2 regions of the Streptomyces sp. NPDC047880 genome follow, and region 2 is predicted to be linked to the other one. Evidence: riboswitches for the same ligand, from Rfam matches in the RefSeq annotation. Region 2 holds a riboswitch; the other holds the start of a gene.
What was found. Region 2 has a riboswitch for S-adenosylmethionine ahead of thrC (threonine synthase). Riboswitches for the same ligand answer to the same signal wherever they lie in the genome.

Region 1: linked by a shared signal. The riboswitch ahead of AB0937_RS05845 (aminotransferase class V-fold PLP-dependent enzyme) and the one ahead of thrC (threonine synthase) in region 2 are both predicted to bind S-adenosylmethionine.

Annotation. Positions count from the first base shown of each region.
Region 1 covers NZ_JBEZOK010000002.1:426,410-430,816, forward strand. The annotation lists gene AB0937_RS05835 (rhomboid family intramembrane serine protease) at 1-247, shown strand, start outside; gene AB0937_RS05840 (Lrp/AsnC ligand binding domain-containing protein) at 244-525, shown strand; gene AB0937_RS05845 (aminotransferase class V-fold PLP-dependent enzyme) at 660-2,027, opposite strand; SAM riboswitch class IV at 2,163-2,279, opposite strand; gene trpD (anthranilate phosphoribosyltransferase) at 2,354-3,418, opposite strand; gene AB0937_RS05855 (cytochrome bc complex cytochrome b subunit) at 3,555-4,407, opposite strand, start outside.
Region 2 covers NZ_JBEZOK010000005.1:146,406-150,812, reverse strand. The annotation lists gene AB0937_RS10450 (MoaD/ThiS family protein) at 148-423, opposite strand; gene thrC (threonine synthase) at 526-1,812, opposite strand; SAM riboswitch class I at 1,831-1,986, opposite strand; gene AB0937_RS10440 (glucosyl-3-phosphoglycerate synthase) at 2,139-3,110, shown strand; gene AB0937_RS10435 (trehalose-6-phosphate synthase) at 3,183-4,407, shown strand, end outside.

The sequences.
Region 1 (4,407 bases), on a different contig from region 2:
TCTCCTGCCGTTCCTGTTCTTCCTGCCGGTGCGCTTCCCGGCGTGGGTCGTGCTGCCGTTCTGGGCGGCGCTGCAGTGGCTGGCGGCGGGGCGGGCCTCGGACGGGCCGGGGGTGGCCTACCTGGCCCACCTGATCGGCTTCGGTCTGGGCTTCGGCTACGCGTCGGTCCGCTACGGCCGCCCCACCGGCCCCACTAGAGTGAGGGCCGCCCCTGCACCGGCTCCCGAGGGAGAGAACCAGCCGTGATCACCGCGATCGTCCTGATCAAGACCAGCGTGGACCGGATCCCCGAGATCGCCGAGTCGATCGCGGCGCTGGACAGCGTCAGCGAGGTCTTCTCCGTCACCGGCACCTACGACCTGATCGCGATGGTCCGGGTGCGCGAGCACGAGGACCTCGCGGAGGTCATCCCCGGCCGGATCAGCAAGATCCCCGGGGTGGAGGGGACGGACACGCACGTGGCGTTCCGCACGTACTCGCAGCACGACCTGGAGGCGGCGTTCTCGATCGGCCTGGACAACTAGGGTCTGCCGTCAGGATCACGCCGCGGACGCGTGGGGCCGGCACCGGACAGCACCGCTACTTTCCTGCGGCCTGATCCGAACGACGGACCCCGGCCCCCGCCGCCGGGGCCCACGCCCCGGCGGCGGGGGCCGGATCAGGCGGAGGTGTCCGGCACGCAGCGGCCGTCCTCGGTGCGGTACTTCCACTTCGCCCCGTCCGTCACGAGCTCCTGCACCGCCCGCACGAACCGCTCCACGTGCTCGTCGGGGGTGCCCGCGCCGAAGCTGACCCGGATGGCGTTGAGCGACTTCTCCCCGGCTGCGGCCTCGGGCGACCCGCACTCGCCCTGCGCCTGCGGGTCGCTGCCGAGCAGCGTGCGCAGCAGCGGGTGGGCGCAGAACAGCCCGTCCCGCACGCCGATGCCGTACTCGGCGGACAGGGCGGCGGCGAAGTGGGAGCTGTTCCAGCCCTCGACGACGAAGGAGAGCACGCCCACGCGCGGCGCGTCGTCCCCGAAGAGGGACAGGAACCGCACCTCGGGGACGCCGGCGAGGCCCTCGCGCACCGTGCGGACCAGGTGCTGCTCACGGGCGACGAGGGTGTCGAAGCCCGCTTCGGTCAGCGCCTTGCAGGCCGAGGCGACGGCGTAGGCGCCGATGACGTTGGGCGAGCCGGCCTCGTGGCGCGCGGCGCCGTCGTGCCACTCCACGTCCACTCCCCCGTCCTGGCGCCGGCTGACCTTGCGGCTGGCGCCGCCGCCCGCGAGGTACGGCTCGGCCGCGCGCAGCCAGTCGGCCCGCCCGGCCAGGACACCGGAGCCGAAGGGCGCGTACAGCTTGTGCCCGGAGAAGGCGACCCAGTCGACGTCGAGGTCCGTGACGGAGACGGGGTGGTGCGGGGCCAGCTGGGCGGCGTCGAGCACGATCCGCGCGCCGTGGGCGTGCGCGGCCGCGGCGAGCTCCCGCACGGGCCACAGCTCGCCGGTGACGTTGGAGGCGCCGGTGACACAGACGAGGGCCGGTCCGTAGGGGTCCCGGTCGGCGAGGGCGCGCTCCAGGGTCTCGACGGCCTGCCGGGGGCTGCTCGGGGCGTCCAGGTAGGTGACCTGCGCGTTCCGCCACGGCAGCAGGGAGGCGTGGTGCTCGCTCTCGTAGACGAAGACCTGGCAGCCGGCGGGGAGCGCGGCGGCGAGGAGGTTGAGGGAGTCGGTGGTCGACCGGGTGAACACGACCTGGTCGTCCGCGCGGCAGCCGAGGAACTCGGCGACGGTCCGGCGGGCGTTCTCGAACAGGTCGGTCGACAGCTGGGACAGATATCCGGCACCGCGGTGCACGCTGCCGTAGTACGGCGCGTAGGCGGCGACGTCGTCCCAGACCCGCTGGAGCGCCGGGGCGCTGGCGGCGTAGTCGAGCGCGGCGTAGGTGACCTCACCGCCGGTCACGAGCGGCACGGTGACATCTCGCCCCAGAACGGGCAGCGGGGCACAAACGGACTGGTCGGCGGCAAGGGTGGAGACGGACATGACGGAACTCCCGTGAAGGCAGGTGGAATCCGCCCGCGAGCGCGCACGGCTCGAGCGGGGGTGAAAGGAGAAAAGGGGATGCGGAGGCGGGGCTCTGCGGCCCTATCGCATTCGCTGGTTCACGGAAGACTCCTCGTCACGCGCTTGCCGCAGACCTCGCTGCCTGCGGCCCGGTCTTCACCCGGGGCACCCCGCCACGGACGGAGGGTTGCCGGACAGTCGGCCGGGGCCTCATGACTGTCACTCATGACCTGTTCAGGAACGTACGCGAAAAGATCGGCGCCCCGCAACCCGAGTCCGGATCGCGGGACGCCGTACGGGATCCGCTACGCGTTGCTCGCGGCCACCCAGCGCTCCAGCGTGCGCTTGGCCGCCCCCGAGTCGATCGACTCGGCCGCCTTCGTCATCGCGGCGCGGATCTGCTCGGCCAGGGGCGCGGCCGTGGGCTTCAGGGCCACCAGGGCCGCGGCCGAGTTCAGCAGCACCGCCTCGCGGACCGGGCCTCTCTCGCCGTCCAGCAGGCGGCGGGCGACCTCGGCGTTGTAGGAGGCGTCGGCACCGCGCAGCGCCTCCACGGGGACCAGTTCGAGGCCCACGTCACGCGGGTCGAAGGCCTCCTCGGTGACCTTGCCGTCCCGGACGATCCACACCCGGGAGGTCGCCGTGGTGGTCAGTTCGTCGAGGCCGTCGTCGCCCCGGAAGACCAGGGACGAGTTGCCGCGCTCGGCGAAGACGCCCGCGACGATCGGCGCCATGCGAGGGTCCGCCACCCCGACGGCCTGGGCGCGGACCCGGGCCGGGTTGGTGAGCGGGCCGAGGGCGTTGAACACCGTGCGGATGCCCAACTGGCCGCGGGCGGCGCCCGCGTGCCGCAGCGCCGGGTGGAACTTCACCGCGAAGCAGAAGGTGATCCCGGCCTCCTCGGCGACCTGTGTGACCCGGTGCAGGGGCAGCTCCAGGTTGACGCCGAGCTTCTCCAGCACGTCGGAGGCCCCGGACGCCGAGGACGCGGCCCGGTTGCCGTGCTTGACGACCTTCGCCCCGGTGCCGGCGACCACGATCGAGGACATCGTGGAGATGTTGACCGTCTTCGCGCCGTCGCCGCCGGTGCCGACGATGTCGACCGTCGCGCCGGGCACCTCGATCACGTTGGCGTGCGCGTACATCGTGCGGACCAGGCCGTTGATCTCCTCGACGGTCTCGCCCTTGGCCCGCAGGGCCACGACGAACCCGGCGATCTGCGCCTCGGTCGCCTCGCCGCGCATGATCCGGTCCATCGCCCAGGCGGTGTCGTCCGCGCTCAGGTGCCTGCCGTCCAGCAGGCCGTTCAGCAGCAGGGGCCAGGAGCGGCCCGCCGCGGTGTCGCCTCCAGCGGGGGTCACAGCGCTCATAAGCCGCTCCAGGGTCAGGCGTCCCGCACCACGGGACGAGATTCTCAACGGGGTCCACCCTATCCAGCCCGGGGCAGGGCGAAGGGCCCCGTCCGATCATCGGACGGGACCCTTCTGTGGCGTGGCGAAGCAGTGATCAGTGGTGGCCGTGGCCGCTCGTGATCTCCCGGTACTCCTCGGCGGTGGGCTTCGGGATCTGGGAACCCTCGCCGTAGTAGGCGTCGCTGAGCTTGGCGCGCAGCTTCTCGGAACCCTTCACCTTGCGCTCGACACCGTTCTCGTCGACCGTCGGGCCGATCTCGGCCGGCTTGTACTGCTCGTGCGCCGTGAGCGTGTACATCTGCTCCTGGCTGAGCGGCTCGTGCACCTCGATGAACTCACCGTGCGGCAGGCGCTTGATGATGCCCGACTCGCGGCCGTGCAGCACCTTCTCCTTGTCCCGGCGCTGCAGGCCGAGGCAGATGCGCTTGGTGACGACGAAGGCGAGGACCGGGCCGAGGAAGAACCCGATCCGGACGAACCAGGTCACCGAGTTGATCGACAGGTGGAAGTGCGTGGCGACGATGTCGTTGCCACCGCCGATCAGCATGATGATGTAGCCGGTGACCCAGGCGACACCCACACCGGTGCGGGTCGGGGCGTTGCGCGGCCGGTCCAGGATGTGGTGCTCGCGCTTGTCCCCGGTGACCCAGGACTCGATGAACGGGTACAGGGCGATGATCGCGAGGAAGACACCGAAGAGCACCAGCGGGATGAACACGCCCAGGACGAGCGTGTGACCCCAGAAGTTGATCTCCCAGCCCGGCATCGCCCGGATCAGACCCTCGGCGAAGCCCATGTACCAGTCGGGCTGGGCACCGGTCGACACCTGGTCGGGCCGGTACGGGCCGAGGACCCAGATCGGGTTGATCGTCGCGATGCCGGCGAGGGCCGCGATGGCGCCGAAGACCAGGAAGAAGAAGCCTCCGGCCTTGGCCATGTAGACCGGC
Region 2 (4,407 bases):
CGATCAGCGGATCGGGACCGCGTTCCCCAACTGTACCCCGCTCAACCACACAGAATTGCCCCCTCCGCTTCTCTCACGGAGGGGGCAATTCGATAAACTCTCAGTGACTGTCGTTACCGAAGGTAACAATCGAGTCGGCCGACCGGATCAGCCACCCGCGACGGCGGGAATGATCGACACACCGGCACCGTCCGGCGTCGCCGTCTCCAGACCCTGCTCGAAGCGCACGTCGTCGTCGTTGACGTACACGTTGACGAACCGGCGCAGCTTGCCCTGGTCGTCGAGCACCCGGGCGGCGATCCCGGTGTGGTTCTTCTCCAGATCGGCGATGACCTCGCCGAGGTTCGCCCCCTCGGCGGCGACCTCGGCCTGCCCGCCGGTGTAGGTACGCAGGATGGTGGGGATCCGAACGGTGACGCTCATCGGAATATGACCTCCGGTTTCGATTGAGCTACGGCTGGGGCGCGTCCCTGGGGGCGCGGGGAACTGCGCGACCAGCCCCCACCGGCCCGCAGCGATCGACGATCAGACGAGCCCGGCCTCGCGGAACGAGTCCAAGTTGGGCCGGATGGTCGCGGTCAGCCCGGTGCCGGCCACCGCGTCCAGCGTCTTGAGGCCGTCTCCGGTGTTGAGCACGACGGTGGTCTTGGTGGGGTCGAGCGCCCCGCTCTCGACCAACTTCTTGGTCACCCCCACCGTCACCCCACCGGCGGTCTCCGCGAAGATCCCCTCGGTCCGCGCAAGGATCTTGATCGCGTCGACGACCTGCTCGTCGTTCACGTCCTCCACCGCACCACCGGTCCGCCGCGCGATGTCCAGCACGTACGGCCCGTCCGCCGGGTTGCCGATGGCGAGGGACTTGGCGATGGTGTCCGGCTTCTGCGGGCGCACCACGTCGTGCCCGGCCTTGAACGCCGTGGACACCGGGGAGCAGCCGAGCGCCTGCGCGCCGAAGATCTTGTACGGCTTGTCCTCGACCAGACCGAGCTTGATCAGCTCCTGCAGACCCTTGTCGATCTTCGTGAGCTGCGAACCGGAGGCGATCGGCACCACGATCTGGTCCGGCAGCCGCCAGCCGAGCTGCTCGCAGATCTCGTACGCGAGGGTCTTCGACCCCTCCGCGTAGTACGGCCGCAGGTTGACGTTGACGAAGCCCCAGCCCTCACCGGCCGGGTCGCCGATCAGCTCGGAGCAGAAGCGGTTCACGTCGTCGTAGTTGCCCTCGATGCCGACGAGCTCACCGCCGTAGACCGCGGCCATGACGACCTTGCCCTGCTCCAGGTCGTGCGGGATGAACACGCAGGAGCGGAAGCCGGCGCGGGCCGCCGCGGCACCCACCGCACCGGCGAGGTTGCCGGTGGACGAGCAGGAGAGCGTGGTGAAGCCGAAGGCGCGGGCGGCCTCCAGGGCCTGGGCGACGACCCGGTCCTTGAAGGAGTGCGTCGGGTTGCCGGAGTCGTCCTTGACGAACAGCTTGCCGGCGTCGACGCCCAGCTCACGCGCGAGGTTGTCGGCCTTGACGAGCTTGGTCCAGCCCGGGTTGATGTTCGGCTTGTCCGCCACGTCGGCCGGGACCGGCAGCAGCGGGGCGTAGCGCCAGATGTTCGCGGGCCCCGCTTCGATGCGCTTGCGGAGCTCCTCGGTGTCGTAGCCCGAGAAGTCGTAGGCGATCTCCAGCGGGCCGAAACACTCCTCGCACGCGAAGACCGGGCCGAGGGGTACGCGGTGACCGCACTCACGGCAGCTGAGGGCAGCCGCGGGACCGAGGTCTACGGTGGAGTCAGTGGTGCTTGCAACAGTCTGCACAGCCATGTGAGGCGAGGCCCTTTCTCCTCATCTTCCTCACGACGCATCTCGCCGTGAGACGGATTTGGCACCTTCCCTAGCCGGGAGCCTCGCGCAGTGGTCGCCAATGACCTACGAGTACCGACTGGAGGGTTGCCGGGGCTTCATCGGGCCGTTTCCCTCTGCCCCTCTGGATGAGCTGTATGCGGTTGTAAAGGCGGGTGACCCCGGACATGCGATGGTCATCCGCGTTGTTCAAGACTGTAACCGACGACCAGGACAATTGAGATAGTCGTCCGAACCGCGAGATGGATCACTCCGTCCCGCCCGGAGCACGCAGAGGAGCCGCCACGGTGCTGGAAGAAGTCGAGCGCTGGCTGAGCACCCGTTCCTGGTCCGCGAACGATCGCCCGCTCCACCAGATCCTCGCAGCGAAGCAGCGCACCGGCCAGACGGTCAGTGTGGTGCTGCCCGCGCTGAACGAGGAGGCGACGGTCGGTGACATCGCCTCCGTCATCCGCCACGACCTGATGCGCCAGGTCCCGCTCGTCGACGAGCTGGTCGTCGTCGACTCGGGGTCGACCGACCGCACGTCGGAGGTCGCCGCCGCCGCGGGCGCGCGGGTGGTGCACCGGGACGCGATACTCCCGCGCCTGCCCGCCGTGCCCGGCAAGGGCGAGGTGCTGTGGCGATCGCTGCTCGTCACCCGCGGGGACATCGTCTGCTTCGTCGACGCGGACCTCAGGGACTTCTCGTCCGACTTCGTCTCGGGAATCGTGGGCCCGCTGCTCACGGACCCGGACGTGGACCTGGTGAAGGCCATGTACGACCGCCCGCTGGCCACGGAATCCGATTCGCTCGCCCCCGGCAAGACCTCCGGGCAGGGCGGCCGGGTCACCGAGCTGATGGCCCGCCCGCTGCTCAACATGCACTGGCCGCGGCTGGCCGGCTTCGTGCAGCCGCTCGGCGGCGAGTACGCGGCCCGCCGGTCCCTGCTGGAGCAGCTGCCGTTCCCGGTCGGGTACGGCGTCGAGCTGGGCATGCTGGTCGACGCGCTGCACCTGGCGGGTCTGGACGCCCTCGCCCAGGTGGACGTGGGCGTGCGCAAGCACCGGCACCAGGACGGGCAGGCGCTGGGCCGGATGGCCGCCGCGATCTACCGCACGGCCCAGCTGCGGCTGGCCCGCGGTCACCTGATCCGGCCGTCCCTGACCCAGTTCGAGCGGGGCGAGGACGGCTTCGAACCGCGGACGTACTCCGTGGACACCGAAGAGCGTCCGCCCATGGTGGAGATCGCCGAGTACCAGGCGCGGAAGGCTGCCTGACCGGGCGGTTTTCGGCCGGGCGCGGCAGATCCGCACGTTTGAGCGTTCGGGGGGCGGGCTAGGTTGAGGCTTATGGCTTCGACGAACGGTACTGCGCAGGTGCTGGTGGCCTCCAACCGGGGTCCCGTCTCGTACACGGTGGGCGAGGACGGTTCGCTGGACGCCAAACGGGGCGGCGGCGGGCTGGTCTCCGGGCTCTCCGCGATCGGCTCGGACGCGGACGCGCTGTGGGTGTGCTCGGCGCTCTCCGACGGCGACCGGGAGGCGGTGCGGCGCGGCGTCGGCGAGGACGGCGTGCGGATGCTGGACATCCCGGCCGACGTGCACGCCGACGCGTACAACGGCATCGCCAACTCGGTCCTGTGGTTCGTGCACCACATGCTCTACCAGACGCCTCTGGAGCCCGTCTTCGACGCGGAGTTCCGGCGGCAGTGGGCGTCCTACGAGGCGTACAACCGGGCGTTCGCCGAGGCGCTGGCCGAGGAGGCCGCCCGGGGCGCGGCGGTGGTGGTGCAGGACTACCACCTGACGCTGGTGCCGGGCATGCTCCGCGAGCTGCGGCCCGACCTGCGCATCGGGCACTTCTCGCACACGCCGTGGGCGCCGCCCGAGTACTTCCGGATGCTGCCGGACGACGTGGCCGGGCAGGTGCTGCGCGGCATGCTGGGCGCGGACCGTCTGGGCTTCCTCACCGAGCGCTGGGCGGAGGCGTTCACCGAGTGCGCCGAGCGGTTCGCGGGCGGGCTCGGCGGCACCCGGGTCGGGGTGCACGGCCTCGGCGCCGACGCCGACTTCCTGCGCAAGCGGGCCCACGAGCCGGACGTCGAGGAGCGGATCACCGCGCTGCGGCAGGAGATCGGCGAAGGCCGCCGCACCATCGTCCGGGTGGACCGCACCGAGCTGTCCAAGAACATCGTGCGCGGCCTGCTGGCCTACCGCCGCCTCCTGGAGGCCCACGCCGAGTGGCGCGAGCGGGTGGTGCACGTCGCCTTCGCCTACCCCTCCCGGCAGGACCTCGCGGTGTACCGGGACTACACGGCCGAGGTGCAGCGGCTCGCGGACGAGATCAACGCCGAGTACGGCACGCCCGGGTGGACCCCGGTCCTCCTCAACCTCAAGGACGACTTCGCCCGCTCGCTGGCCGCCTACCGGCTGGCCGACGTGGCCCTCGTCAACCCCATCCGCGACGGCATGAACCTCGTCGCCAAGGAGGTCCCGGTGGTCTCCGACGCGGGCTGCGCGCTGGTGCTGTCCCGGGAGGCCGGGGCGCACGAGGAGCTGGGCGAGGACGCGATCA